Regions from separate parts of the Pandoraea faecigallinarum genome, predicted to be linked through region 1. Evidence: predicted binding sites of a transcription regulator. Region 1 holds the regulator's gene; the other holds the start of a gene.

The links. The regulator LexA, encoded in region 1, represses DNA repair genes until DNA is damaged. The targets are predictions, from matches to a motif close to ACTGTATNNNNATACAGT.
Region 2: the regulator LexA is predicted to act here: its motif matches at 1,451-1,468, upstream of dinB (DNA polymerase IV).

The regions. Positions count from the first base shown of each region.
Region 1 is NZ_CP011807.3:2,140,703-2,143,897, forward strand. It holds gene AB870_RS09615 (enoyl-CoA hydratase/isomerase family protein) at 1-880, shown strand, start outside; gene AB870_RS09620 (hypothetical protein) at 1,046-1,471, opposite strand; gene lexA (transcriptional repressor LexA) at 1,679-2,332, opposite strand; gene AB870_RS09630 (TetR/AcrR family transcriptional regulator) at 2,560-3,195, shown strand, end outside.
Region 2 is NZ_CP011807.3:1,732,339-1,735,533, forward strand. It holds gene AB870_RS07765 (CaiB/BaiF CoA transferase family protein) at 1-330, shown strand, start outside; gene AB870_RS07770 (hypothetical protein) at 590-1,279, shown strand; gene dinB (DNA polymerase IV) at 1,485-2,612, shown strand; gene AB870_RS07780 (MgtC/SapB family protein) at 2,638-3,162, shown strand.

The sequences.
Region 1 (3,195 bases):
TACGGACATCATGGATTTCTTCACCGACGAGTACAAACTGAACTACGCCATTGCGTCGTACCCGAAACCTTACATCGCGCTGATGGACGGCGTGGTGATGGGCGGCGGCATGGGAATTTCGCAGGGGGCCGCGCTGCGCATCGTGACGGAAGCGACGCGTATGGCGATGCCTGAGACGGCGATCGGCTTGTTCCCCGATGTTGGCGGTGGGTTCTTCCTCGCCAATCTTGCTGGACACCTCGGCGAGTATCTCGGCACGACGGGTATTGTGTTCGGCGCAGTCGATGCGTGCGAAATCGGTCTGGCGGACGTGGTGCTCCCGCGCGCATCGCTGCCCGCGCTTTGCGAGCATCTCGCGGCGGGCGACTGGAGCGACAGTGAGGCAGTACTCGACGCCGCGCGCACCTTCTGTCGCGAAAGCCTGCCGCCTGCGGGACTCGCACCGGGCAAGCTGGCACCGTTGCGCAGCGTGATCGACGAGCATTTCGGTTTGGCCGATATGCCTGCCATCCTCAGGGCGTTGAAGGCCGAACCACGATGCGAGTATTCCGGATGGGCGCAGGAGACAGAGGATCTGCTGCGCACCAAGCGTTCGGCGCTCATGGTGTGCGTGTCGCTGGAGCAAGTGCGTCGTGCGCGCAAGTTGTCGCTGGCGGATGAGTTGCGCGAAGAATGGCTGATGATGCGCAGCGTCTTCAATCTCGATGGCCGCACGGGGGCGGAAGGTGTGGAGGGCATCCGCGCGATGGTGATCGACAAGGACCACCATCCGCGCTGGCAGCATTCGACGATCGAAGCCGTGACACCGGAAGATGTCGCGCGGTTTTTCGATGGCGAACGTCGTGGCGCGAACCATCCGCTGCGAGATCTGGGCGAATAAGTCGCATTGTTCGGTGCCGTAGTCTTAACGACGCACGAACCGTCATATTGCCGAATGCGCCCCATCGCCCGCCATGACACGGTGGGCGATGGCTTCGAATGCCTCGGATGCCGCGAACGAATCAAGTAGTCCGAGCGGTCGTTGTGTCGTTACGTTGCTACGCTGTCACACCGCCGCCTGACAGAACTGTTCACCAACGGCCTGATCGAGCTTGCGACAGATGTCCGCGAAGGTGCCGACCATCACGATATGCGACATATCGCGATAGATGCGCACGTCGTGACTGTCCTGCAATTCATGAACGTTGTCGCGACGCGCTTGCTGCTCGCGCACGTTACGCGACGCTTTGACAGTCTGACCGGCGGGACAGGCGCGACGCGTGGCCGATGCCATGGCAGCCGCGATGGTGCGCGGCAGGGCGGTCGTGCGAGTGCGCGCCGGCACGGTGTACGAGCGAGCGACGGCGGGCGCCGATGCGAACGGGCCGGACAGGGCCGACAGACCGTAGACCGCCGACAGGCGCGTTTGCGAAGAGGCACTCACGCGGGGTTGACCGAGGGACGTACGCAGCAAACCAAAGAGTCGAGCCATGATGCGATCCTTCTTCCAATGCGGGTCGGAGGGACGTGACCCACTGCGTTTCGCATCGCTCTCACGAATCGCGGGCGCAGCAGGGTACGGGCGCCGGACCCAGCCCGGCGCAGTCGGAAATGCAAATCTTCAGGGAGTGGGGCGGAGTGCGATGTTGCGCAGCGCCCTTCATTCGCGCCGAACGATCAACGATCGCTCATAGGTCCTTCATAGATCGTTGTTGCGGATCAGGCCGACCGCAATACCTTCCAGCGCAAAATCACCGCTGCCTTCGTCGACATTGATGTTCTCGAAGTCGGGGTTTTCGGCGATCAGCTCGACGCCACCCTTGACACGGTGAAACCGTTTAACCGTCACGTCGTCGCCGATACGGGCCACGACGATCTGGCCTTCACGTGCATCCGCCGCTTTCTGCACGGCGAGCAGATCGCCGTCGAGAATGCCGGCATCGCGCATCGACATCCCGCGCACCTTCAGCAGGTAATCGGGTTGGCGCGCGAACATGTTCGGGTCGCACTGGAAGTTACGTTCGATATGTTCCTGCGCCAGGATCGGACTACCGGCGGCGACGCGCCCCACGAGTGGCAACGACAATTGCATGAGACCCATGTGCGGCAGCGTGAACTGGTGAGAACCGCCCGCTTCGTCCAGGCGCTTGAGGCGGATGCCACGCGATTGACCGGCGGCCAGTTCGATCACCCCTTTGCGCGCCAGCGCACGCAAATGCTCCTCGGCAGCGTTGGCGGAAGAGAAGCCCAGTTCGGCGGCGATTTCCGCGCGCGTCGGCGGAAAGCCGGTGCGCTCGATCGCTTGCTGAACCAGTTCGTAGACCTGCTGTTGACGGGCGGTAAGTTTGATCATGGCATCACTGTATGGAAGCACAGGTGGCTGTATTTTTGTACAGTGTTTGCAAAAAGGCAAGCGAAACTTGATCGCCATGACAGGGCCGCCGTACGGGGCCGGCCTGCCCATCGCGCCGAATGAGGGAAAGCCCGGCGAAAGGCTCATTAAACTTCAAAGCATGTACGCGCCGGTCTGTTCACATGAATATGTACTAAGTACAGGTTAACTGGGTCATCGGGAACGACATGTCAACGCCAACCGATCTGAGATCACGCAAACGTCTGGCCACCCGGCAGGGGATTTCCAACGCGGCCACGCGGCTTTTCCACGAACACGGTTTCGATCATGTGACGGTGGACCAGATTGCGGCAGCGGCCGACGTCGGCCGGATGACCGTGTTCAACCATTTCCCGCGTAAGGAAGACATGTTCTTCGACCGCGACGAAGAGGGTCGAGAGATGCTGCGTGCGGCCATTCGGGAGCGGGCGCCGGGCGTTTCTCCGGTCGAGGCGTTGCGTTTGCTGGCGCATCGGCTTGTCGAACAAGGCAACCCGTTCGTCGATTTTTCGGCGCAAAGCCAGGAATTCGTGCGCACCATCGAGGGCAGCGAGACGCTCATGGCTCGCGCCCGGGCGATCCGGGACGAACTGGCCGATGGGGTGGCCCAGGCGCTTGCCGAAAGCGCGGGACGGCCGCCGGGCGACGTGCAGGCTCAACTGGCGGCCGCCATGCTCCTGGCGGCCTGGACCGTTGCGTTCCTTCATGCCCATCGGACTTTTCGCCAAACGCAGGACTCCGCCGCCGCGCGACAAGCCTTCCTGAGCCTCGTGGATCAGGGAGCGACGGGGCTGAACGCCGCGTTGGCAGGCTCCCCTTACGTC
Region 2 (3,195 bases), 410 kb from region 1:
GGCGGGGTGCCGTGCTATCAGGTGTACCGCACGCTCGACGCGCGTTACATGGCGGTAGGCGCGCTGGAACTCAAGTTTTGGGAGACGCTTTGCGACGTGATCGGGCGTCCCGACTGGAAGGCGCGTCACTGGACGCTGGGGCAAGTCGTCGGCGGCGAGGACGCGCTGGCGCTTCAGACGGAGTTGGCCGCCATGTTCGCGAGCGCGTCACAAGCCGACTGGACGGCGCGCTTTGCCAACGTCGATTGCTGTGTCACCCCGGTGTTGCGGCTCGAAGAAGCAATGGCGCACCCACTGTTCGCGCCGCTGCGCGAAGCGTTGATGCCATGATGGCGGTTCGGCCGGAAAGTGAGGTGCGTGTTTGCGGGCCGATGCTCGCGCGAGGGGCGACGCGTTACCGAATGTCACAATTTTTCGGCGGCACGGAAGGCTGACGGCGGGCCTCGATCGCGTAGAGTCGTTGCTGACTCAAAACGACATCGCCATGACACGACGGCTCGCCTTTCCCCGACGACGACCCCTGCCACTGCGCGCCGCGCAGTGGCGACTCGCGACGACGGTTGCCGTCAGCGCCGCGGCCACTGTGCTGATGTGTGCAGGTTGCGCATCGTATCAGGATGCGCCAGTGGACCATGGCAAGGTCCGCTCGACGTCGATGACGACCGCGGATCTTGCGCAGACCGATATCAATCGCATGGCGACATTGGGCATGCGTGCGAATCTGGAGAGTCTGTATCGGTTGGCGGACAAGCTCTATAAACGGAATCCACGTGAATGGCGCAAAGGTGGCGCGGCGACGCAGGCCGAAGCCATGACGCAATTGCGAGATGCTGTCGAGGGACGACGAACGTTGACCGGCCTGAAGGACCTCCGCGACGTACGGGCATTGTCGCTTTCGCTGGATCCGGCATTCGGTGGGGATCGCGTGGCGGCATTCGTCTTCAGTCTCTCGGATACGATCATCGCTGCCCACGGGGGTACCACCGTGTTTTATTTGAGCGACGGGCTCGATGCGCAGCGCATTTACAATGCGGCCCGCAATGTGGAAATCGCGGCGTGGTTGCTGGCAAGCCGTCGCGATGTGACGGGCAAGCCGCTGCTGCTGGCGAACGAAATCGCCGATGTGCGCAACGTCAGCTTCGAGCGGGAGTTCGGCAAGATCATTGGTCGGCTCGATCTCCTCGCGGAAATGCTTGACGAAAAGTACCGGCGCGCCGGTATCGGCTACGTGCAGAACCTGCTTGGGGCGCAGTTTCTGCAATTCTTGCCGGTGCGGTGACTTTGGGGTGGTGATGTCCGGCAGGTCGCCGCGCGGCGGGTGGGGAAGGCAGGCGACGAAAGCCGGTGACGAAAGCCGGTGACGAAAGCCGGTGACGAAAGCCGGTGATGAAAGCCGGTGATGAGGCAGGATGCGGACATGTTACTGATGGAGCGCGGAATATGCGTGAATGCTGTATATTTGCACAGTGTTCTCGCCGCTTACCATGACCACTTCTCTGCGCAAGATCATCCATTGCGACGCCGATTGTTTTTACGCCTCTGTCGAGATGCGTGACGACCCGTCGCTGCGTGGCGTGCCGCTGGCGGTCGGCGGCAAGCCGGATCAGCGCGGCGTGGTTGCCACCTGCAACTACGAGGCGAGGGCGTTCGGGGTGCGCTCAGCCATGCCCTCGGCGCAGGCGATCAAGTTGTGCCCCGACCTGCGCATCATTCCTGCGTCGATGCAGCGGTATCAGGAAGCGTCGAAACGGATCATGGCGATATATCGGGACTATACGGATCTGGTCGAACCGTTGTCGCTCGACGAGGCATATCTCGACGTCACCGACAGCGAACATTGCGGCGGCTCTGCGACATTGATCGCTCGCGAGATCCGCGCGCGCGTGGCGGCCGAAGTCGGCCTGACGGTGTCGGCGGGTGTCGCGCCCAACAAGTTCATTGCCAAGATCGCCAGCGACTGGCGCAAGCCCGACGGCATGTTCGTGGTGAAACCCGCGGACGTCGACGCGTTCGTCGCGGTACTGCCGGTCGAGCGTCTATTCGGGGTGGGCAAGGTGACGGCCGAGAAGTTGCGTGCGCTTGGCATCGACTCCTGTGCGGATTTGCGCACCTATTCGCTTGCCGACCTCACCGAGCGCTTCGGTGTCTTTGGTCAACGTTTGTATGAGCGTTGCCGCGGCATCGATACGCGAGAGGTCAGCCCGGATCGCGAGCGCAAATCGATCAGTGTCGAGACGACGTACACGCGCGATCTGCGCACGCTGGCGGAATGCGAGACCGCGCTCGAACCGTTGCTTCGTCAGTTGGGCGAGCGGATCGAACGGGCGCGTCGCAGCGAACCGGTGGCCATCGCGAAAATCTTCATCAAAATCCGATTTGCGGACTTCTCGCGAACCACGGCGGAAGCCGGGGCGCTGGGTGTCGATCCGGTGCAATGCCGGGAACTGCTCGCGCAGGCGGTGGGGCGAAAACGTCGGCCGGTGCGGTTGATGGGCGTCGGCGTGCGCATGCTCGAGGCGCAGGCAACGCGTCAGTTGCGATTGTTCGACGACTGGGACGACGTGCTGCCACTCAGGCCGCCGGCGGGCGATAATGCGCCTACCCAGACTTAGAACGCGCAGACGAGCGAGGTGAGGGATGGCGGAGATCATCGAAGTCACATTGCGGCTCACGGCGGCATTGATCCTTGGCGGACTCGTCGGGCTCAACCGGAATCTGCATCACAAGTCCGTCGGACTGCGAACACTCGCTATCGTCTCATTCGGCTCGGCGTTGTTCGTGCTCGCTGTCGTCCCTTTTCCGGGAACGGCGCTGCCTTATGACGGATCGTCCGTGAGCCGGGTCGTGCAGGGAATCGTCGCCGGCATCGGTTTTCTCGGGGCGGGTTGCATCGTACGGCCGAGCCATGGCGCGTCGGTGCATGGTTTCACGACGGCGGCGGCGTTATGGAGCACGACGGGGATCGGCATCATCTGCGGCCTCGGCCGCTGGCACATCGCGCTGGTTGCGATGGTGTTGCTGCTTATCGTGCTGGCGCTCGGCGGACGAATCGAATCGCTCGCACACCGTTGGCTGGGGCACGACGAGCCGGATAAACACTCGCCTGACGGGGACGCGCCGGCGCCGCGTGTGCACGATGACAAGCGAGCGCCGCGCGGCTAATGCGAAAGACGCACATCGTTGCCTCCTCGCCCT